Regions from separate parts of the Psychrobacillus sp. FSL K6-2843 genome, predicted to be linked through region 2. Evidence: riboswitches for the same ligand, from Rfam matches in the RefSeq annotation. Region 2 holds a riboswitch; each other region holds the start of a gene.
What was found. A riboswitch is a leader RNA that binds a small molecule or an ion and turns the genes downstream of it on or off. The one in region 2 is predicted to bind lysine.

Region 1: another riboswitch for lysine. It lies ahead of MKY94_RS13110 (aspartate kinase); the one in region 2 lies ahead of MKY94_RS14730 (Na+/H+ antiporter NhaC family protein).
Region 3: another riboswitch for lysine. It lies ahead of MKY94_RS20885 (transporter substrate-binding domain-containing protein); the one in region 2 lies ahead of MKY94_RS14730 (Na+/H+ antiporter NhaC family protein).

What each region holds. Positions count from the first base shown of each region.
Region 1 is NZ_CP152021.1:2,591,404-2,599,704, forward strand. Features, by position in the region: gene sdhA (succinate dehydrogenase flavoprotein subunit) at 1-508, opposite strand, end outside; gene MKY94_RS13100 (succinate dehydrogenase cytochrome b558 subunit) at 555-1,166, opposite strand; gene MKY94_RS13105 (YslB family protein) at 1,458-1,871, shown strand; gene MKY94_RS13110 (aspartate kinase) at 1,933-3,153, opposite strand; lysine riboswitch at 3,258-3,433, opposite strand; gene uvrC (excinuclease ABC subunit UvrC) at 3,477-5,267, opposite strand; gene trxA (thioredoxin) at 5,320-5,634, opposite strand; gene MKY94_RS13125 (electron transfer flavoprotein subunit alpha/FixB family protein) at 5,765-6,742, opposite strand; gene MKY94_RS13130 (electron transfer flavoprotein subunit beta/FixA family protein) at 6,830-7,603, opposite strand; gene MKY94_RS13135 (enoyl-CoA hydratase) at 7,625-8,301, opposite strand, start outside.
Region 2 is NZ_CP152021.1:2,900,732-2,909,032, reverse strand. Features, by position in the region: gene MKY94_RS14760 (hypothetical protein) at 341-715, shown strand; gene MKY94_RS14755 (SMI1/KNR4 family protein) at 767-1,171, shown strand; gene MKY94_RS14750 (DUF72 domain-containing protein) at 1,841-2,692, shown strand; gene MKY94_RS14745 (sulfite exporter TauE/SafE family protein) at 2,693-3,511, shown strand; gene MKY94_RS14740 (bifunctional UDP-sugar hydrolase/5'-nucleotidase) at 3,557-4,930, shown strand; gene yunB (sporulation protein YunB) at 4,973-5,743, shown strand; lysine riboswitch at 5,794-5,976, shown strand; gene MKY94_RS14730 (Na+/H+ antiporter NhaC family protein) at 6,061-7,623, shown strand; gene lipA (lipoyl synthase) at 7,718-8,301, shown strand, end outside.
Region 3 is NZ_CP152021.1:4,066,291-4,074,591, forward strand. Features, by position in the region: gene MKY94_RS20860 (GNAT family N-acetyltransferase) at 7-714, opposite strand; gene MKY94_RS20865 (sensor domain-containing diguanylate cyclase) at 726-1,700, opposite strand; gene MKY94_RS20870 (alpha/beta hydrolase) at 1,717-2,520, opposite strand; gene MKY94_RS20875 (amino acid ABC transporter ATP-binding protein) at 2,685-3,419, opposite strand; gene MKY94_RS20880 (amino acid ABC transporter permease) at 3,437-4,198, opposite strand; gene MKY94_RS20885 (transporter substrate-binding domain-containing protein) at 4,310-5,146, opposite strand; lysine riboswitch at 5,274-5,456, opposite strand; gene safA (SafA/ExsA family spore coat assembly protein) at 6,363-6,971, opposite strand; gene pgeF (peptidoglycan editing factor PgeF) at 7,272-8,033, shown strand.

The DNA.
Region 1 (8,301 bases), 310 kb from region 2:
TACCTTCATGGTCTTTTATAATACCCAGGAATTCCCAGCCTTCGTACTTCGTTACTAATCCTTCTACTTCATAACGACGAACTTGCTCATCAAGCGCATAAAGTAATTGTTGACCAGTTGTTGCACCAGCAAATGCTGTACGGTGCATTAAAGTTCCTCCAAAACGACGGAAGTCCAATAAGCCCTCTGGCGTACGGTTGAACATAACACCCATACGGTCAAATAAATGGATGATTCCTGGAGCGGCATCAGCCATTGCCTTAACTGGGGGTTGGTTTGCTAAAAAGTCTCCACCATATACAGTATCATCTAAATGCACTGCAGGTGAATCCCCTTCACCTTTTGTATTTACAGCTCCGTTAATACCGCCTTGAGCACAAACAGAGTGTGAGCGTTTAACAGGAACTAATGAGAATAGATCTACTTGTGTGCCTTCTTCAGCAGCTTTCATTGTTGCCATTAAGCCAGCTAATCCACCGCCGACAACAATAAGTTTACTTTTTGCCATGCTATTTCACTCCTTAAATTTATAGTAGCTTAGGTGTAGAAGGGTCTTATACGAATGCTAAAAGTGCTTGTACACCAACTACAGATAACGCTAAGAAGATTACTAATGTTACATAAGTTGAAATTCTTTGAGATTTTGGTGATTGTGTAATTCCCCAGCTTATAAGGAATGACCAAATACCGTTAGCTAAGTGGAATGTAGCTGAAACTACCCCAACAATATAAAACGCTAACATCCAAGGATTCGATAAGATTTCATTCATCATATTGAAGTTAACTTCTTTTGCACCAATTGCTTTTTGGAAACGTGTTTCAAAAATGTGCCATGCAATAAACACCACTAGGAAAATACCTGTGAATCGTTGTAAAATAAATAACCAGTTTCTTAATGTGCCATATCTATTTGGATTATACTTAACAGTAAATGCAATATAGATACCATAAAATGCATGGAATAATAAAGGAATATAAATTACGAAAATTTCCAGCAATAGCACAAATGGAAGGCTTTCCATAAAATGAGTAGCTTTGTTAAAAGCCTCTTCTCCTCTTGTAGCAAAATGGTTAACTACTAAATGTTGCGTCAAAAATAATCCGACTGGAATAATCCCTAGTAAAGAATGTAATCGACGCATGTAAAATTCGCGATCTTTCGACAAAACAGTAACCCCCCTCAGATTTCCAATTAGCGATGATTAAATTATTGTAATAGAACAATAAATCATCACATGTTCACACCTTCTTGTTACGAATTTATGACATATCCATTGTACTCTCATCATTTTGGAGCGTCAAGGTATGTTTCTTTATTTTATTCATCTTTCAGACACATTTCCCTATAATGATTAGATTAACTTTTCACAAAGTATTCCATCCCCGAGAAAAATTTTATGTTAAAATAGATTCATAGTTTTTTATTTACATTTTCTTTTAGAAAGAAGGGTTGCTACTTGAATGAAAAAGAACATTCACATGTAACTTCCTTTGGATACGAAATAATAAGAGATCACGTGCTTGCTTCTATTCTCGGAAAACATGAAAAAGATATTTTATACTGGGCAGGTAAAGACCTCGCTCGTAAATTTCCTCTCTATTCAATGGAAGAAGCCATCTCTTTCTTCCAAGAAGCTGGTTGGGGAAAGCTTGAATTAGAAAAAACTTCGAAGGATTCTGCTCATTACATATTAGAAACCTTTAATTTGCCTCAAAGTGGGATTAACAGAAGTCATAGACTAGAGGCAGGTTTTCTTGCGGAGCAGCAACAAAAAATTGGCGGCTATGAGACCGAGTGCTATGATGAGCTTGTCAAAAAAACTGGAATGGTCACTTTTCATATAAAATGGGATTTAAAAAGTTCGCGATAAAACAGCATGTATACAAAAAAGAGGATTGTAGGTAAAACGACAATCCTCTTTAAATATAGAATTATCGGCTGATAGCCAATTCAAATTCATTATGCAAGGCATTAGCAGCTTGGATCATATTCCCCTGAGGTACTACTACAGAAACTTTAATCTCTGAGGTGCTTACCATTTTGACAGGTATGTTCTCCTTACTAAGACGGTCAAACATTTGGGCAGCAACACCTGGATTAGATACCATTCCCGATCCTACTATCGATACTTTAGCTAGGCCAACCTCAAAATCAGCAAAAGTAAAACCTAATGTTTTTTTATTTGTTTCTAAAACCTCAATTGCTTCTGAAAGTGATTCCTTTTTGATAGAGAACGAAACTGTTGGCTTAATGCCCTCAACGATTGATTGGACAATAATGTCTACGTCTATATTATTATTAGCGAGTGTAGTGAAAATGGAAGCTAGCGAACCATTAAAAGGCACTTCATACTCTATAGTCAAACGTACTATATCTGATTCAAACGCTACCCCACGTACTACTAAATTATTTTCCACATCTACTTCCTCCTTTAAAATTGTTCCTTCTGTTTCTTCATAGCTTGATCGTACTCTAAGTGGTATTTTATAGTTTTTTGCAAACTCCACTGCTCGGGGGTGCAACACTCCAGCGCCTAAATTGGCTAACTCTAACATCTCATCATATTCCAACTGCTCTAGTTTTCTAGCATCTAATATATAACGAGGATCTGAAGTATAAATGCCATCTACGTCTGTGTAAATATCACATATTTCTGCATCTATCGCAGCTGCAACAGCGACGGCAGTAGTATCTGATCCTCCTCTTCCTAAGGTAGTGATTTCCCCCTCCAAAGAAATCCCTTGAAATCCTGCGACAATTACTACTTGGTTACCATCAAGATATTCATTTATCTTGTTGCCATCTAGTTGACTGATCTTCGCATTTCTATGTACATCGTCTGTTTGGATGCCTGCTTGCCAACCTGTGAGAGATAGGGCTTCCACACCAAGTGAGTTCAATTGTATTGCAAGCAAGGACATCGTCACTTGTTCCCCTGTTGACAACAACATATCCATCTCTCTTTTTACAGGACTATCGGTGATTTTACTTGCCAACAAATTTAAATCATCAGTTGTTTTACCCATTGCAGAAACAACTACTACAATATCGTGGCCTTTTTCTTTTTCATTTTGAATCCTTTTTGCGACATTCGTTATTTTGTCGAGAGTGCCTACAGAAGTTCCGCCAAATTTCATAACAATTTTACTCATTAACCTATCTCCCCTTTTGTCTCTGTCGGGATACAATAAAAAAAGCTTTCCACAAGATTGCGGAAAGCTAACTCTTCTCATACACGGTCAAAAAACAATTGCCCATGTGAGATAGCCCTCCAGAATATATATTCTGACAATCCTGCATCTCTTAAATACAGAACCAACATAGAAAAGGAAAAGCTTTTCTATATTTCGGCGAACAACCCTTTCCTAACCCCTCAATGGATCTTTCATCCTCATGATTAGTACTATTGCAATTCGCACCTCTATCTTCACTGTTTGAATAGTGAATATTAAATTGTTTTAAAGATAACATAAGATTATTCAGAAGACAATAAATTTTTCCGAAAATGAGCAATTAGATTATCTGCTAATTTACTAGGAAGCCCAGATTCGATTAACTCTTCCCTAGATGCAGCTTGCATTCGTTTGACGGAGCCAAAATGCTTGAGTAGTAGTTTTTTTCGCTTTGGTCCGATTCCTTCTATTCCATCTAATGAAGAAGCAATCGTATGCTTCCCTCTTTGTTGACGATGGAATGTGATAGCAAAACGATGGACCTCATCTTGAATCCTTTGTAATAAATAGAATGCCTCGCTAGTCCGCTTCATAGGTATAATCATTAAGGGATCACCATAAAGCAAAGAAGAAGTTTGGTGTTTCGTATCCTTGGCTAGTCCTGCAATAGGTATATCTAAGCCCAATTCATCTTCAATAATTTCGCGAGCAGCCTCTATTTGTCCTTTACCACCATCAATAATGATAAGGTCAGGAAGTGGCAGTCTTTCTTTTAGTACTCTTGTGTATCTTCTTCGAACAACCTCGCGCATCGCTCCATAGTCATCATGCTTGGCTGCTGTTCTAGTTTTATATTTACGATAATCTTTTTTATATGCTCTGCCATCAACAAAAACTACCATGGCTGAAACTGCATCTGTCCCATGGATATGTGAATTATCAAATGCTTCGATTCTGCTTGGCATGCTAATTCCCATCAATTGACCTAATTCCTCTACAGCCCCAACTGTCCGCTCCTCTTGACGTTCGATTAAGTGAAATTTTTCTTTCAATGCAATTGAAGCATTTTTTTGAGCCAGATCTACTAAGTTCTTTTTTGCTCCCTTTTGTGGAATAATGACCTTCATTTGCAGCAGCTCAGACGCCAAATCCAAATCGGTAGTATTTGGGACGAATATTTCCTTTGGCTTGATGTGTTCAGGTTTGGCATAAAACTGGCCTAGAAACGTAAGAAACTCTTCCTCCGGGTCACGATACATCGGGAATAGCGACACATCTCTTTCTATCAGTTTACCTTGGCGCACAAAAAAGACTTGGACGCACATCCACCCTTTGTCTACTGAATATCCGAAAATATCACGGTTCGTGAAATCATTCATCGTCATTTTTTGTTTTTCCATAACTTGATCAATGTGGGCAATTTGATCGCGGTATTCTTTAGCTCGTTCAAACTCAAGCTGTTCCGCTGCAGCATTCATTTTTTCTGTCAGTTCTTTCTTGACCTTACCATGTCCACCATTAAGGAAACTAGAGATTTCGTGAATTATTTCTGTGTATGTTGGTTCATCAATTTCCTTTACACATGGAGCTAAGCACTGACCAATATGATAGTAAAGACAAACTTGACTAGGTAGCTTTTGACACTTTCTTAATGGATATAGTCTATCCAGCAGCTTTTTCGTTTCATGGGCAGAATGGGAGTTTGGATAGGGTCCAAAATATTTCCCTTTGTCCTTTTTTACTTGTCTTGTAATAATTAGCTTTGGGTTCTTTTCCCCTGTAATTTTTATATATGGGTACGTCTTATCGTCCTTAAGCATGATATTGTATTTTGGATCATGCTTTTTGATCAAATGGAGCTCCAAGATCAATGCCTCTAGCTCAGACGATGTAACGATATATTCGAAGTCCACTATCTCTTGTACTAATCTTTGAGTTTTTCCATCATGTGAACCGGTAAAATAAGATCTTACACGATTTTTTAATACTTTTGCTTTTCCTACATATATAATAGTGCCTTGCCGATCCTTCATCAAATAACAGCCCGGTTGATCTGGTAGGATTGCACATTTCTGTTGAATTAGTTCGTTCATCTCATCACCTGTTTAAAAAAACCGGGCGCCTTAGAGGACCCGGTTTTTATTATTATGCGTTTTTCTCAACGAATTGAACTAGTGCTTCTTTTGGTTGGAAACCAACAGCTTTGTCTACTGGCTGACCATCTTTAAATAACACTAATGTTGGGATTGACATGATACCGAATTGACTTGCAGTCGCTTGGTTCTCATCTACGTCAACTTTAACGATTTTAACTTTCTCGCTCATTTCAGCATCCATTTCTTCTAGAACTGGAGCAATCATTTTACATGGTCCGCACCATGTTGCCCAAAAATCTACTAATACTAATCCTTTTTCAACTTCTTGTGAGAAGGTTTGATCTGTTCCATGAACAATTGCCATATATAATTCCTCCTTTATTAACTCTAAATAGATTATAGCAGACAAAAAATGCTTCATCTACAATTTAGCTTACACACGTAAATTTCATTTATTCACACAAAAACTCGGCCCAAAAAGAGCCGAGCATTTTTTATGCATTCACTTTAAGCTTTTTGAATTCTTCTGTTAGCATCGGGATAACTTCAAACAAGTCTCCGACAATTCCATAGTCAGCGACTTTAAAGATATTAGCTTCTGGATCCTTGTTAATCGCCACAATAATTTTAGAGTTAGACATACCTGCTAAATGCTGAATTGCTCCAGAAATACCAGCCGCGATATAAAGGTCAGGAGTTACAACCTTACCAGTTTGGCCGATTTGTAGTGAATAATCACAGTAGTCAGCATCACAAGCTCCACGAGAAGCTCCAACTGCTCCACCTAACACGTTCGCAAGCTCTTTTAATGGTGCAAATCCTTCCTCACTCTTCACTCCACGTCCACCCGCGATAACAACCTTCGCCTCTGATAAGTCTACGCCTTCCGTAGATTTACGTACTACTTCTTTAATGATTGTGCGTAGATTTGTGATGTCAACTGATAGAGAAGAAACGTCACATGATTTGCTATCGTCTTTTACAAGTGGTGCGATGTTGTTTGGACGAATTGTGATGAACTTAATACCTTCTTTAACTTTAACTTTTTCAAAAGCTTTACCAGAATAGATTGGACGAATATATACTGCATCTTCCCCTTCTCCTTCGATAGCTGTTACATCGGAAATTAGACCGATTTGTAATTTACTAGCGATTTTAGGAGATAGATCTTTTCCAAGAGCTGTATGACCAAATACAATTGCTTCGGGGTTTTCTTGATCGATTACGGCCATAAAAGCTTGACCATAGCCATCAGAAGTATATTGTTTCAAGTGTGGATGCTCTACAGTAATCACACGGTCTGCACCGTATTTTCCTAGCTCAGCAGCTAAATCTTGAACTGCATCTCCTAGTAATACTGCTACTACTTCCCCACCGTCAGAAATTTGCTTTGCTGCAGCGATTGATTCATATGATACATTACGAAGTGCACCTTCACGTGCTTCCCCTAAAACTAATACTTTTTTAGACATGATTTGTTCCTCCCATTTAATAAATGATTCGAACCCTCTTTACTTAACAAGACAGTTCATAGATTACTAGAAACTTAACCGTAAAAGTTATACTACTTTCGCTTCTGAATGAAGTAGGCTCACTAGCTCTTTTACTTGATCAGCTAGTTCTCCCTCTAAAACTTTTCCAGCTTCCTTTTTAGGAGGTAAGTAAATTTCTATTGTTTCTGTTTTTGCCTCTATGTCATCTTCATCAATATCAAGGTCATCTAATTCTAGTTCTTCTAAAGGTTTTTTCTTAGCCTTCATTATTCCCGGTAAAGAAGGATAGCGTGGCTCATTTAAACCTTGCTGTGCAGTAACTAAAAGAGGTAAAGATGCTTCTAAAATTTCTGTGTCCCCTTCAACGTCACGTTTGATCGTAGCAGTTGTTCCATCGATTTCTAGGTTAGTAATAGTAGTTACATAGTTTATACCTAACAATTCTGCAACGCGTGGTCCAACTTGACCTGAACCGCCATCGATCGCAACGTTTCCAGCTAAGATTAAATCTACATCCTTGTCTTTTAAGTATTCGGAAATTATATGAGCCGCAGTGAATTGGTCCATTTCTTCAACATCATCTTCTGTATTGATCAGAACTGCTTTGTCAGCACCCATTGCTAAAGCTGTACGTAGTTGTTTTTCAGCATCCTCGCCACCCATTGTAATGACTGTAACTTCACCACCGTGTGCGTCGCGAACTTGGATAGCTTCCTCGATTGCATACTCATCGTATGGGTTGATGATGAACTCAGCACCATCCTCTTGAATTTTTCCACCACTTACAACAATTTTCTCCTCTGTATCGAACGTGCGTTTAACTAGAACATAAATATTCATGTTGAAGTCCTCCCAATATTGTTATTTACCTTTAAAGACAGGCTGTCTTTTTTCAATAAATGCTGAAATACCTTCTTTGGCATCCTCTGAAACAAATACTGTTCCAAAAGCGTTTGCTTCTGCTTTTACCCCTTCGTGATAAGATGAAGTCTTCACAAATTGAAGCATTTCCAAAGCAGCCTTCACGGCAACAGGGCTTTTCGTAGCAATTTTGTTTGCTAGCTCCCCTGCTTTTTCAAACAATTCTTCCTCTGGATAAGCATGATTAGCTAGCCCAAATGCTGCCGCATCCTTTCCACTGATTGGTTCACTTGTTAGTAGCATTTCTGCCGCCTTAGCAAACCCTACATATCGTGGAAGGCGTTGGGTACCAGCGAATCCTGGTATTAAACCTAACTGTAGCTCTGGCAAACCAAGTTTAGCATTTTCAGCGACCAATCGAATATGACAGCTCATGGCCAACTCAAGTCCCCCACCAAGTGCTGCACCATGAATGGCTGCAATCACCGGTTTTGGAAATGTTTCGACTCTTTCGAATATAGTTTGTCCGCTAGAAGCTAGCTTCGAGAACTCCTCTCCAGAAGTCACAGTGGTAAATTCTTTAATGTCTGCTCCTGCAGAAAAGAATCGACCTTCCCCTTTTAGAAGGATAACACGAACATTTTCATCGTGCTCCACCTCATCTAGCAAGCTATTAA
Region 2 (8,301 bases):
TTGATTCAATAATAAATGTATAATGAAAATTAATCGAACCAATATTGGATCGATGTGAATTTTCCTAAAGTGTAGGAGGCGAACTTTTAAGTTCGTCTTCTTTTTTTTATTTAAAATGGGGAAATATTATAGCTACCTTAAAGAGGTTAATTATATTTCATTAAATTGTATAATTATGGAATTAAATATATAATATATTTAGGCAAGTTAAATCTTTGTTGATTGGAACAACAGTCGGCGACTCGTACTCTTAAAAGTTGAATATAAAAGTGAGAAACAAATTGACGTTATTACAAAGAGAGAATAAGAAATTAATAAAACGCAGATTAAAAAAGATGAGGTGAAAAAAATCATTAAGCCAACTAAATTTAATGAAGAAACTTGTTTAGCACTTGCGATAAAACTTCTGATAAAAATAGGTGAGCTGAAAATGTATGAAGTTATAATTCAAAGGTTTATCAGTGATCGAAATTATGAAAATTTGTATAAGTTGCTTTTAAGATGTCAGCATAAAGAACGTTATAAAAAACTATTAGAAAATCCATATTGGAGAATGCCGAAAAACTTTGATGCCAAAAAATGTTTGGCACAGACATTATCACATTTACTTGAAGTAGGAGAATTGGAACACAATGAGACGGTAAATATTATTACAAATGAAAGTTATCCAGGTGTATATAAACTTTTAGACAGACAAATTCAAAGACGCATTTAGATATTTTACATATTTTCTAAGGTAAATTATTAATAGGAGGAAGAATAAAAAGTGGAGGACTTCAGTAAAATTCTCAAAGAAATAACTCAATCGTCTATTAATCAAGGATTTAGGAAGTTATCAAAATCTAAAGTAGACGAGAATTTAATATATGGTGATATACCGCAGGATTATAGAGATTTTTTAATGGAAGTAGGGTTTGGATCTGTAGCTGATGGTTATTTTATGTTCTATGGTGGATTAATTGAAGCGGAAGAAATATATGATGTAGCCAATAATCCTGAAATAAACAAGGTTTTATTATTCGGAGGTAACTTTTCAGGTGATGCGATTGGATTTTTGCCTACTGAGAATTGGTTAATTGTTGAAATTTGGCACGAGGACTTAACAATTTTCCCAAGAGAAGAAAAGACCTTTTTAGAATTTGCAAGAAAGGTTTTTGCAAAGGAAATTTAAACTTTAGGAACAACCACTCAAAAAATATCTTGTCTATGTAAAAACTCCGGCAATGGCGTGTAAATTACAACATCAAAGTAAGTGTCAAGAAATAGGTAACAGGGTAAAGATATGTAGCGACAGGAGGGAACTCTAACGGTAAGAAGTAAGATTCTCGCAACACTTTGAGTCTTTTGCGCAATGCTTTGGCTGGTTACTGCAACACTTGGGGGCTGTTTCGCAACAGTTGTCTCGCTCTGCGCAACACTTCCCCCCTGATATCCGCAACACTTTATTTTCTCGCAATGCTTTGGCTGGATTCTGCAACACTTTGGGGCTGTCTCGCAACAGTTGTCTCGCTCTGCGCAACACTTCCCCCTGATATCCGCAACACTTTAATTTCTCGCAATGCTTTGGCTGGTTACTGCAACACTTGGGGGCTGTCTCGCAACAGTTGTCTCGCTCTGCGCAACACTTTCCCTGATATCCGCAACACTTTGTTTTCTCGCAACGCTTTGGCCGATTACTGCAACACTTCCTCGCTTCATGCAACACTTTTTTCAAAATACTTCACCTGCTGCCCACAAAACTTATTTAATAATTGTTAGAAAAGTGGATGTTTGGTCTATTTTTTTGTCTGATTGGTTAGGGAAATGATATGATACTAAGTATTAATAAAGAGGTGGTTTGATGATTAAGATTGGTTTAACTGGTTGGGGGGATCACCCAGATTTATACGTTTCGTCGTCTAAGGAGAAGCTGCAAGATTATAGTGCACATTTTCCAATTGTAGAGCTGGATGCGTCCTTTTATGCGATTCAACCACAACGGAATATAGAAAAATGGATCCGAGAGACACCTGATAATTTTCAATTTATCGTAAAGGCCTATCAAGGAATAACGGGTCATCTCAGAGGAGAAAACCCTTTTAAAACGTCAGAGGAAATGTTTGAGAGCTACCGACAGATGCTTCGTCCTCTGAAGGAGGCGGGGAAGCTGGCGGTGGTACTTGTTCAATTTCCGCCTTGGTTTCAGTGTGAGAAGGACAATGTTCAATATATGAGGAGAATACGGGAAGAGCTAAAGGATTTTGAGGTGGTAATCGAGTTTCGCCATCAATCCTGGTATCTTCCAGAATATAAGGAGTCGACTATCCAATTTTTGAAGGAAAATAATTTTCATCATAGCGTTTGTGATGAGCCGCAAAATGGGGAAGGGAGTATACCTGTAGTTCCGATTGCAACTTCTGATAAAGTATTGGTTCGTCTTCACGGCAGAAACTTTTACGGATGGAAGAATCCTGGGAACAATGAAAAGTGGAGAGAGGTCCGCTATTTATATGATTATAATGAACAGGAGCTCCAATATATTCAACAGATATGTCAAACTCTATCAAAGCAGGCTTCGGAGGTGCTTGTGTTATTTAATAACAATTCAGGCGGTCATGCGGCTAAAAATGCTAAATCCTTTCAACACATGTTAGATATTGAATTTGACGGACTTGCTCCAAAGCAACTAAATCTTTTCGAAGGAGAATTTTAAATGGAGTGGTTTTTATTAGTGCTTAGCGGTCTTTTTTCCGGGGTGATAGGTGCCTTGGTAGGGCTAGGAGGCGGCGTTATTTTAGTGCCCGCAGTACTTTTTCTTGGTACTACGCTTGATTTGATACCAAATATTACACCACAAAGTGTGGTGGGTCTTTCGGTTGTCATGATGATCTTTATTGGCCTGTCTTCTACTCTATCCTATATGAAGTCTAAAACAGTAGATTTTAGAAGTGGATTTATATTTTTTATTGGCAGTATTCCGGGTACTATTTTAGGTGCTTGGGTTAATAAAGGATTAGACCTCCCATCATTTAACCTATACTTTGGTATATTACTCGTTGTCCTATCTATTCTATTGCTTGTTCGTAAGTATTTGAAGCCAGTTCAATGGTTTGTTAATCACGGTAAGCAGCGGACGTTTGAGGATGGAGAAAATACATATGTATATGGTTTTCCGATTTGGTTTGCCGTTTCCTTAACGTTTGTAATTGGCTTTGCCTCAGGGTTATTTGGAATCGGTGGAGGATCGATGATTGTACCTGCTATGATTTTGTTATTTCTTTTTCCTCCACATGTTGCAGTGGGTACTTCCATGTTTATGGTGTTTTTATCGTCTATTGTCAATTCGGCAACCCATATATCATTAGGAAATGTTCCATGGCTATATACCATACCCGTTATCCCTGCTGCATATATTGGTGCTAAGATCGGTGCAAAGCTGAACAAAAAGTTGAACTCGGAAACACTAGTAACTGCCTTACGGATAGTGTTACTGTTACTTGGAATCCGCTCCATTATTGATGGGCTATTTTAAAAGAAAATTATAAAATGGTTAAAACATATGAAAGAGGTGGAGAGGGTGAAAGAGACGATTTATATTTATCATACAAATGACTTGCACAGTCATTTGGAAAATTGGCCTTCAATCCATCACTTTCTTTCAAATAAAAGAAAGATGCATGAAAAGAAGGATTCCTATCTTATTTTAGATATCGGGGATCACGTGGATCGCTCCAATATTTATACAGAAGGAACTCTGGGGAAGGGCAATGTAAAGCTTTTAAACGAGGCAAAGTATGACTATGTGACAATTGGTAATAACGAAGGGATAACGCTTAGTCATGAGGAATTAGACTCTTTATATACAGAAGCAAATTTTGAAGTAATTGTTTCAAATTTTACTAACTTGGATGGAGAGATTCCTAATTGGGTAAAGCCTTACAAAATTCATCAAACCCCCTCTGGCATTAAAATTGGAATTGTTGCTGCCACTGCAGATTATGGCGTTTACTATGAAAAACTTGGTTGGCATGTACAGGACCCTATACCACGATTAAAAAATGTGTGTAAGGAAATTTCCTCACAAGTAGATATTCTAATATGTATGTCACATTTGGGAAAATCACAGGATGAAATTCTGATTGAACAAATACCCTCATTGGATCTTATTTTAGGCGCTCACACCCATCATTTGTTCGAGGAGGGGAAATGGTTAGGGAACACTTTGCAGGCTGCTACAGGCAAATTTGGTATGTATATTGGACGTGTAATATTAGAGTTTGATCATATTAGCAAGAAGATTGTTTCTAAAGAGGCTAAGGTATATCCGACCGACGAGCTACCCGTACCTGAATATGCAAGCCAACTCCAAATGCGTTGGGAGTATGAAGGAAAAGTCCAGCTTTCTCATACTGTATTTAATAATCCAGTAAAGCTTGAAAAAGAATGGTTTCATGAATCTGAGCTCGCTAAATTTTTTGGGAAAGGGTTGCTCGAATATACAGGTGCTGATTGTGCAATGTTCCCAGCGGGTATATTTTTAAAAGATTTACCGGAGGGACCTGTAACTGCAGGAGACTTACATCAATGTCTTCCTCATCCTATTAATCCTTGTATCATTACATTAAGTGGAGCAGATTTACTAGAGATCATTGAGCAATCAAAAAATGATAAATGGCCTCACCTCGAGGTAAAAGGATTAGGCTTTCGTGGTAAATTCTTAGGTAATGTATTATTTGAACAAATAGTTGAAAGAGAAGATGGTGTTATCTTAATACAGGGAAGTCCGTTAATTATTCAGGACACCTACCGGCTGGCAACTTTGGATATGTTCACATTTGGATATTTCTTTCCTTCCTTTAAAACAGCAAAAAAACAATATATTATGCCAGAAACAATTCGAGACGTTGTGAAATGGTACGGAATAAAGGAAGAGCATAAGTGCAGGGCATAAAAGACCTTCTTGTTACATAAAAGTAATGAGGAGGTTTTTTCGTTGTTTTATCGAAAAAAGAAGAAACGTTTTATATTTTTTAGCACTCAACGTAAATTAGCTATCTTTTTGACATGCTTTCTATTGTCGGTAGCTTGGGTGTTTTATTACATAAATGCCCAACTGACTCCAACTTATTTAGATTATGCAGAAGTACAAACTAATAAGATTGCCTCTATGGTAATTAGTAAAGCGATTAATTCACGTACGGCAAATGTATTAGACGTAAACGATATTATTGAAGAAGTTCCTTCAGATAGTAAAAATATGGTGACGACTAAGTTTAATACGGAGATTATCAACCGAGTACTTTCTGATACAAATAGTTTAGTGCAATCTCATTTGGAGCAGGCAGAAAAAGGTAATCTTTCTAGCCTTCCCTACTTGGATGATATTGAATATGATAAGCATACGATGGAAGATCAAGGTGGGGTAGTATTCTTTGTGCCGATGGGGCAGGCTACAAATATACCTCTAATCGGAAACTTAGGGCCGAAAATTCCAATTCGTTTCCATGTAATAGGTAATGTTCAGTCCAATGTAGTGCCTACCATAACAGAGTTTGGAATAAATAATGCTTATGTAGAAATTAGTATTCATATTAAAGTAAATGTACAAATCATTGTACCGCTGGCAAGTAAGATGAGTGTAGTTGAACAAAATATCCCTGTTGCAATGGGCTTAGTACAGGGTCAGGTGCCTCATATTTACACCGGAGGAGATGGGTCTGCTGCTCCATCAGTAGAGGTGCCAATACCATTGCCGAAAGATTAAAAAAAAGGCGTTTTTTATAAAACCCTGTTAGAATAGAAAGAAATGAATAATGAATAGGTAGAGGCTGCGAGGCTTAAGAGTAATTTACAGGAGGTTGACACCGTTGATCGTAGATGAAAGGAAGCTTTGCCGAAGCTAAGTATTGATAGTCATAAGATATTTAGTTGGGGTTATTTTGAACAAAAATAACACTGTCATTTATACGCCAGTATAGATGGGGAGCTACAAATGAAGTAAGTATTTAGCTTATATTTCATAATCAAGCCAACCTATATATATTTATAGGTTGGCTTTTCGATTTTTAAGGAGGAACAGTTTTGGAAAATACTATTTTTTCGTTAGTGCCACCGTTATTGGCAATTATTATGGTTTTAGTGACTAAAAGGGTTTTACTTTCATTGGGAGCGGGGATTCTTTCCGCCGCATTACTTGTGGAGAATTTTAACCCAGTACAATCTTTTCTTTTGTTATGGGACTCATTTAAAGTTTCCTTTTGGGATGGTGGGTTAAACGTATATAACATATATATTTTAGCTTTTATATTATTATTAGGAGTAGTAACAGCTTTCGTTAGTCTTTCCGGTGGTAGCACAGCATTTGCTGCTTGGGCTATCAAAAGAATCAAAACAAAAAGAGGATCTAAACTTTTAACTGCTTTTTTGGGGATTATCATTTTTGTGGATGATTATTTTAATGCATTAGCAGTTGGGCAAATCGCAAGACCTATTACAGACTCTCATAAAGTTTCTCGTGCAAAGCTTGCTTATTTTATCGATTCCACCTCTGCACCAGTTTGTGTAGTGTCTCCAGTCTCTAGTTGGGGAGCTTTCCTAATCAGTCAGCTTGGTGTAATTTTTGCTACACATGCGGTGACTGATTATACACCGCTGGAGGCATTTGTGTTAATGGCACCGATGAACTTCTATGTAATTGCAACATTAGCATTGGTCTTTTTCACAGCTTGGACTGACTTTGATTTGTTTGAGATGAAAAAGCATGAAAGACGAGCGATGGATACAGGCGTACTTTTTGACCCGGAGAAAACAAATCCTGGAGATTTAGAGGGTGATTTCCCGGAAAATAATTATGGTAAGGTGATTGATTTATTACTTCCTATTATTTCTTTAGTGGTTGTCACTTTAGGAAGTATGTTTTGGACGGGTTATAGCCTTTCAGGAAAAGTTTTAGACATCTTTATAATCTTTGAACATACAGATGTACCTCTTTCGTTATTTATAGGGGGACTGACAGCTAGTATAATCGCAATGATTTTATATATGCGTCAATTTAAAACGAACCCAGAGGCAAACATGACTTACGTGTGGAAAGCCATATGCACAGGTGTTAAATCTATGCTTCCAGCTATTTTGATATTAGTGTTTGCTTGGTCGTTGTCTTATTTAATCACAGCTTTAGAAACTGGAGCATTTTTAGCTACTTTAGTTACGGAAAACAATGTACCAGTAGGTGTGATACCTGTATTAATGTTTGTGTTAACAGCATTTATGGCTTTTGCAACTGGATCATCTTGGGGTTCTTTTGGTATCTTACTTCCTATTGGAGCGAGTATCATCATGGCGATTGAGCCTCAATTATTGCTTCCAGTCTTAGCTGCTGTTTTAGCAGGAGCAGTTTTTGGAGACCATTGCTCACCAATCTCCGATACGACTATTATGTCTGCCACAGGAGCAGGTGTTAATGTAATTGACCACGTAATGACTCAGCTGCCCTATGCTATTATTAGCGCAATTATTGCAGCAGTAGGTTACTTGGTACTAGGCTTAACAAGCTCTGTCTTGATAGGGTTAATAACAGTTATAATTATAATTGTTTTGTTGTTTGCCTTTTGGTCGATTAGAAGCAAAAGAGTGGTTCAATAGTTCTGCCCGTTGATTTTAGAAGGTTGTTTGAATTCTAATAATATGGTACATTGACATCAGTAAAGTCAGATTAATGGGAATGGGGTATGGAATCGTGACAGCGTGTAAACCACCAAAAGAACAGCATGAACGCAAGCCTGACTGGCTAAAAATAAAGTTAAATACCAATGAGGATTATAAAGGCTTAAAAAAATTAATGCGTGAAAATAATTTAAATACAGTTTGTGAAGAAGCAAGATGTCCAAACATTCATGAATGCTGGGGATCGCGACGTACTGCGACATTCATGATTTTAGGAGCTGTGTGTACAAGAGCTTGTCGTTTTTGTGCTGTAAAGACAGGTCTTCCTAACGAGTTAGACTTAGCAGAACCAGAGCGAGTAGCAGATTCAGTTGTCATTATGAATCTAAAACACGTAGTTGTAACAGCGGTAGCCCGTGATGATTTAAAGGATGGTGGTTCGGAGGTCTTTGCAGAGACAATTCGAGCAATTCGTCGAAAAAATCCTTTTACAACTATTGAAGTATTGCCTTCAGATATGGGTGGTATTGAGCAAAACATTCGTAATATAATGGATGCTAAGCCGGATATTCTAAATCATAATATTGAAACAGTACGACGTTTAACTCCAAGAGTTAGAGCGCGTGCTCAATATGACCGATCTTTAGAGTTATTAAA
Region 3 (8,301 bases), 1.2 Mb from region 2:
CTAGTTTTATTTATCTATCCGATAAATTCCTTTTTTATCTCTTAATATGCAGCCATTTGCTTGGAAAATTCTTATCATATATTCATTGTTTTCGTCTGTACTTCCTACATAATAAGTGGCGTTCATTTTTTTTAATAATTCTAGAGAATACAGATGAAATACTTTTCCGAAACCTTTGCCTCTCTGTTCTGGTACTACTCCAAAGTAAAATAGCCTGCCTTCTTCGACCGTTCCGTCTTCTATATGCGGAATACTAATACCCATGGGTTCTTCACCTTTAAAGAAAATATGACAATAATGACGCCAAGTAGATCCTAGCTCATTCACAAAGGCTTCCATTATCTGTTCAATGGAAAATAAATTATTTTTGTTTGCAGAGCCACTTCTGCATTTATCGTATAATAGAGCAAATTCCTCGTCTGCGAGCGAACTTCCTGAAAGAGTTACCACATGAAAAGCATCATCTAGAGTAAAATTTTCATCTAGTAGACGTGTATATTCCACAATAGAGGAAACCTTATGAAAGCCTTCATTCATTAGCTGTTGTTCGTATTCTTCAACCATTAGAAGGGAAAGGTAATTCACCTGTTCGTCCTTCCAATCTTTTAAAAGACTTTTCAATTTTGACCAGTATTCATCTTTAGACATATCCATCTTTATTTGGTCAGCTAACCAATATTCCTGGTCTTTTTTAATAACACTAAAAGCAACCATTTATATTCCCCCTATAAGTCGTTTATATGGGTAACTCTATTTCGACCATTCCTCTTAGAATAATACAACGCATGATCAGCCTTCTCCACCACTGTTGTACGAGTATCCTCTGACGTGTAAGTTGCAACTCCTACACTTATCGTAATTTCGTCAATGGGCCAAGTAGTCTTTTCAATTTCCAACCTTAAACGTTCCGCCTGATGGTTAGCCTCTTGTGCATTTGTTAGTGGGAGAAGAACAATAAATTCCTCTCCGCCGTATCTAAGCACCGTATCTTTCGGACGTACAGTTTCTTCTGCTATCTTGGCCAACCTTTCTAGCACCTGGTCTCCCATCGCATGACCCCAAGTATCGTTGACCTGCTTAAAATGGTCAATATCTATTAAGCATAAGGAAAAGGACTGTTTGTTCTGCTCAAATTGCATAATCATCTCTTCTAGCTTGATATGAAAATAACGACGATTTTTTAAACCAGTCAATTTATCCGTTATGGCTAATTTCTCTAGCTTACCATTTAGTTCAATAAGTCTTTCTTGCTTTTCCTCTATTTCCTCATGCAATTCCTCTAATTTAGAAAGCGCCAGTTCCTTTTCTCGGAACGCTTCCTCCAACTGTTTTTTTGCTAGTCTAATTTCTTGTTCATAGCCTATTCTCTTCCCCATAGAAACCATTACACAATCAATTACCTCTATACCTTCTCGATTTGCTTTTTTTCCATTTAACAATACTGGAACGCTTTGACCATCCTTATGCAGTAGACTTAGAAATAACTCTTCGACGTGTCCGTATAATCGAATATAGGGATAAAAATAAGTATGAAATATAAACTTATTAGTCTTAGACATAATTGTTTCTATATGCTTTTGAGCAATCTCTTCATACATAAACCCTGTCATTTGAAGGAAGGTTTTATTCATATCGATTAGCATACCTTCTTGGCTGATAGTAACGTAACCACAAGGCGCAAGATTTAAACGCTCATCCATACATATACCATTCCCTTCACTGCATTTGGTAAAGATACTCTTTAATCAGCTGTATTGTTTCATGTGGGTGACTTAGATGAGGATAATGTCCCTTCACATCCATTATTTTAAAATCACTTTTCTCAATATGGCGATGTAAGTATTCACCTACCTGAATAGGAACAATACTATCTTCTGAGCATTGGATGATTAATGTTGGAATAGATGATTTCTCTAAATCCTTACGATGGTCGGAAAAGAATGTCACCTCCGCAAATTGCTTTGTAATCTTCGGGTCGGTTGAGCTAAAACTTTTTTCTACTTCTTTTGCCACCGCAGGGTGCACGTCATTAGCGGCTACTATTGGAGCCATATAGCTTGCCCATCCTATAAAATTCATCTCCATCATATCTAACATTTCATGAATATCTCTTTCTTCGAATCCTCCAAAATACTCTCTATCATTAAGATACCTTGGGGATGGACCAATCATAACCAAACTTTTAAATGCCTCAGGTTTTTGAATGGCTGCTAGCATACCGATCATGGAGCTAACGGAATGTCCAACAAAGATTACTTCGTGAAGCTTCAATGCCTCTATTATATCTAGCACATCTTGAACATAGCCTTTAAGTGAACCATATTTCTCAGAATTATAAACCTTTAAATTTGAATCTCCTGACCCAACATAATCAAACAAAACAATTTGATATTCTTCTTCAAATGAAGGGACAATATTTCTCCACATGGTTTGATCACAACCGAAACCATGGGCAAACATTATTACTTTTTCCTTGTTCCCTATTACTTTTACATTATTTCGTTTTAGTACTTCATTCATGAAAACACCTCTAGTTTTTTTCCTTATATAAAAGGCTTCCTCTTCTTTTAAAAGGGAAGCCTTACATAGATTTGATAATTTATCCATTGCATATATTACCAATATACTATTTTATCTATTTTTTTTCTACACAAAAAGGTGAATTGATACTAACAACCTAGAGTTTATTTCAATGTTCTTTTTAAGAATTCTCTCGTTCGATCTTGTAGAGGATTGTTAAAAATTTGCTTTGGAGGGCCTTCCTCCGCAATAACTCCCTTATCCATAAAGACTACTCGATCGGAAACCTCCTTGGCAAATTCCATTTCATGAGTAACAATTAACATTGTCAAACCAGTGTTCGCAAGCTCTTTCATTACTTTTAACACTTCCCCCACCATTTCTGGGTCAAGTGCTGATGTAGGCTCATCAAAAAGCATTACATCAGGCTCCATAGACAAGGCTCGTGCAATAGCAACTCTCTGCTTTTGACCTCCGGACAATTGCTTTGGTTTAGCATTAACGTAGCCATCCATGCCTACAACGTTTAAGTATTTCAGTGCAATTTTCTCGGCTTCTTCCTTAGAACGCTTTAATACTTTTACCTGTCCAACTGAACAGTTACCTAACACATTGTGATTATTAAACAGATTAAACTGTTGAAAGACCATTCCAAGCTTCGTTCGGTAGGAATGGATATCGTGCTTATTATCGAGAATATTCTCCCCTTGATAAATGATTTGCCCACCACTTGGCTTTTCCAACAAATTAATGCAGCGGAGAAGAGTCGATTTTCCCGATCCAGAAGAGCCAATGATGCATACAACCTCGCCTTTTTTAACAGAGAAATCGATATCTTTTAATACTTCATGTGCTCCAAAGGATTTGCTTAAATGTTGAATTTCAATTACTTTTTCCATAGTTGCTCCTCCTTTGCTTACTGATTTTCATGTGGACCTTTTGGTAGGACTGCCATTTGCATCGGTTGACCAATGACTGTATAGTTTTCAGGTCCATCCAATTTCTTCTCAAAATGACGTAATATCAAGGTAACAGCAAATGTCATGATGAAATACAAGATACAAGCTACAAAAAATGACTCAAAATATCTAAAGTTATTTCCTGCAACTGATTTTGTTTGGAAATACAGCTCAGTGACTCCGATTACATTCAACACAGAGGTATCCTTAATATTAATGATAAATTGGTTACCTGTTGCAGGAAGTATATTGCGGATAACTTGAGGTAACACAATATGAAGCATCGTTTGAATATGCGTCATCCCTATTGCTTGAGAGGCTTCAAATTGACCCTTGTCTATGGAAATAACTCCGCCTCGAACAATCTCCGCCATATAAGCACCCGTGTTTATAGAAACAATGAAAATAGCAGCGAGTAGACGATCCATGTCTAAGCCAAAGGCCAATGAGGAGCCGTAAAAAATAACCATTGCTTGTACTATCATTGGTGTGCCACGGAAAAACTCTATATAAATAGAGAGCATTAAGTTAACCAGCTTAAGAAAGTATCTTTTAATCCCCTTTTCCGGCATAGGAACAGTTCTTATAACTCCTGCCAGCAAACCGATGATAGCTCCGAAGATAGTTCCAATAATGGATATTAAGAGGGTTACTCCGGCTCCTCGTAAAAACATTGGCCAATTATTTGTAATGATGGATATAATCCATTCTAAACTCATAGTCTTCCTCCTTACATACTAGCTGACCCATAAACACACTTTCCAAGGAAAGTCAGTAAATGCTGTAAATAATGAAACGGCTGCAAAATAGTAGCAGCCGTTGTTATATGCTTATTCTGCAGCTGGTTGATTTAAAATAGCATTGTCCATAATTTCTTGTCGCTCTTCTTCTGAGATTCCTGCTAAAACTTTATTGATTTTGTCTGTTAAGTCACTTTCCTTTTTCAATCCTACTGCAACGGCTGTTTCCTCTTCATCTGCCACGAATCCTTCTGTAAATTCGATCATTACAAATTTATCATTTGCTGATGAAGCACTAATCCCTTCTGGACGTTCAGATACATAGCCGTCAATCATTCCAGATTCTAGTGCCACACGCATTGCAGGGAAATTATCTGATGCCGGTTGTTTTTTTACTCCTTCAATTTGGTCAATAACCCCGTAGTGAGAAGTATTTAATTGGCCAGTAATTTTCGCCCCCTTAAAGTCTTGAATGGAGGTAGCATTTTCAAATGTCCCACCCTTTTTTACCACCATAACAAAGTTGGAAGTATAATAGTTTTCGGAGAAATCAATTGTTTTTTTACGCTCTGCAGTTGGTGACATCCCTGCAATAATTGCATCAATTTTGCCGGATGTTAGGGCTGGAACTAAACCGTCCCATTCCGTTTTAACAACAACGAGCTCTTTACCTAAGCCCTCAGCTATTTTTTTAGCAATTTCTACATCGTAACCACCAGCATATTCTGCATTACCGTCAATTTTTACGCCACCATTTTTGTCATCCATTTGAGTCCAGTTAAATGGTGCATATCCTGCCTCTAAACCTACTGTAAAAGTATCTTGATCAGAAGCTGATCCAACGCTTTCTTCCTCTTTTGTTCCACAAGCTGCAAGCAGTAAAATGGTTGATAATAATAATGTTAAAGTGAATAGACTTTTTTTCATCTCTATTAATCTCCTTTTTTAAATTAGTATATGTATGCATGCATACAAAAAGGACAACCGTACAAAAAAAGACCTGAGATAGACTCAGGTCATATATGTATGGTTGCCCTAAATCCTCTACTTTTCCCCATGAGATAGCACACCATTATAAACCGGGACGTTTATAACGGACAGTCCTGCAATTATTCACTGCAGACCCAGCATGTAATAATGAGTTTATTACAAACTTCGGCGACATTTCCTTCTCCCTAGCATCACAGCTACTCACGCTCCACTAAGGACTGTTAAATATCGCGCCTCTACCTCACTTCTATAAAGCGAGGTTATATTCAATTATTGTTCATAGTCTACAACAGAGATTTTCATCTGTCAACATGTGTTCTATTGATTAAACAAAATATTACTATTATTAGATTGTAATCTCTTTAGAATTATTTCATTACCCATTTAAAAAAAGCTAATAATCCGAGGAATTGCTAAGAAAAGTCTGCTAAAGTAAACGCATTTTCAACTTTATCATACTTTTTCTTTTTCCCTTTGGGCATAGGTTCCGAGGGGGAGCGATAAGCCATCACCGTCGCTTGCGCATCTTTTATGAGGTCTTATCTGTCTCAGTCGTCCCACAAGAGGCGCCGCCTGCCGCTCCAATCATAAGTTTTATAGTAAAGAGAAAGGAATATAGATAAAACTAACTCATTTATTTAAAGCTATTAATAAAATACTTTTCACTTTGACTATTTGATTAACAAGTGATGGTTGATTTCCGCTCTCAGCGGACGCTTTCCGTGGGGTGAGGATAAGCCATCACTGTCGCTTGCACGTCGTTTGTGATGTCTTATCTGTCTCGTTCATCCCACCGGAGTCGCCGCCTGCCGCTCCAATCAAATAAAGCCCGCTTTAAAGCCTCCATATACATTCTTGGATCTCTTAGACCATTCGTTGATTGGTTGAAGCCCCTTTCTAGGAGAATTTCCATTTTGAACGGGACGAAAAATGTTTCACATGAAACTTTATATTATAAAAAAAACATGAGATAAGCTGGTTTCACATTACATGCGACAGTATGGCTTATCGCTATACTCCACAGAAAGAATTCGTTTAAAGCGCAACTTTAGCTATTTATAATTTATGCTTTTCATTTTTCTCACCTTATCGGAAAACCGCAAAAAAAGAGCGCAAATGACTTGGCTACCACCGTCATTTGCACTCTTTTCACTTATTTTTGTATAAACATTTGTGTCCAGTAGTTACCGTCTTTTACATAACCTACACCAATATGAGTATAGTTTTTGTTTAAGATATTCGCTCTATGACCTTCACTGTTCATCCAAGCATCTACTACTGCTGCGGCTGTTTTTTGACCCATAGCAATATTTTCTCCTGCAGATTTATAGCTTATTCCAAAATTCTTCATCATTGTAAATGGAGTTCCGTAGACAGGACTAGTGTGACTAAAATAGTTTTTATCGTGCATATCCTGTGATTTATATTGCGCTACTCTTCCAAGCTCCCAATCATATTTTAATGCTGAAAGACCCGCGTTTGCTCTTTCCACATTTACAAGTTTAATTACTTCTTGTTCTATACTATAAGAATCGTTTGAAGGGACATTGATTTTTTGACCTGGATAAATAAGGTCCGCATTTTCTAATTGAGGATTTTCCTTGATTAATTCTGAAACACCTGTTTGTGTCTTCACAGCAATTTTCCATAAAGAGTCTCCTGATACTACTGTATAGGAATTAGCTGCAAATGCAGTGATAGGCATTAATAACGTTAGTAATAGTAGTCCTACAATAGCTACTTTAATTTTTTTCTTAAACATTGTAATCTTCCTTTCCTTCTTTAACTCTACTAATATAGTAAATTAAAAAAAGAATGGAAATCATCCCTTAATAATTGGATGCAATTTTACAGGTATATTACAAAGGAATTCAACAGAGAGACAAAGCTCGGTATTAAACGAATTCATGCTTATTCGAAGGTAATATTTTTGAAATATTCAAGGAGGAAAATTCCTTTATAGACAAAATCTTTTCCGATTATCCCTTCCTTACTCGAACTGACCATTCTGCTCTCCTATACAACTTCCAAGGATTATACTATATTAAAAGTGGGTGATTATATGAATATTAGGAAATATTTAAATAACGAGCGTTTTATCTTAGGAACGACAATGAAAGACGTTACTGCTTTAGAAGAGAACAACATGGCTTTACACGTTTGTGAAAATCCAAAGAATATATTGGAAAATCGCAAGAGACTGGCGGAGCAACTCCAATGTAATTTGGATGATTTTGTTTGCGCCAATCAGACACATAGCGCCAATTTCCATAAGGTAACTGCAGCTGATAAGGGGCGTGGAGCAAGGCTGTTAGATACTGCCATTAAGGATACAGATGCTCTTTATACATTTGAACCAGATCTTTTGTTATGTAGTTTTACAGCAGATTGCGTCCCTGTCATTTTCTACAATGAAAAAAATAATCTGGTGGGAGTAGTACACTCTGGCTGGCAAGGAACGGTCAAAGAAATTACAAGGAAGCTGTTTGAGTATTTAAAACAACACGAACACTGTAACCCAAATGACTTTCATGTACAAATTGGCTCTGCACTCAGCCAAGAAAAATTTGAGGTAGATGAAGATGTCTATAAAAAGTTTAAAGATTTAGGCTATGCGAACGACTTTATGTACTATAAAAATGAAACTGGTAAATTTCATATCGATAACCAGCTCACCGTCCAAAAGCAATGTGAGCTTGCTGGTATTCCACTTGAACGTATTTCAATCGATCGAACATGCACATTTTTAAACCCTGATGGTTTCTCTCATCGAGAAGACAGAAATACAGGTAGACATTTAAGTTTTATCATGCGGAAGAAATAACCTTTCAAACACATCACTAATTGAGCTGATGTGTTTTTTTATTGAAGACATACATTTGAATTAAATTTCTTTATATATTAATTTAAATTTCTTTTTGGCTGGGGGAAGTCTATCTTTTTTGGAGCTACTAGAGAACACTAACATTACTTCACCATTTGAGAACGATAGTATAGAGAATGCTTTACTTTTTGTTGAAAAATGGTTAATAAAAAAAGGTTATTTCATATAAATTACAAAATAGCCTGATTCCCGTTTTGAGGAATCGGGC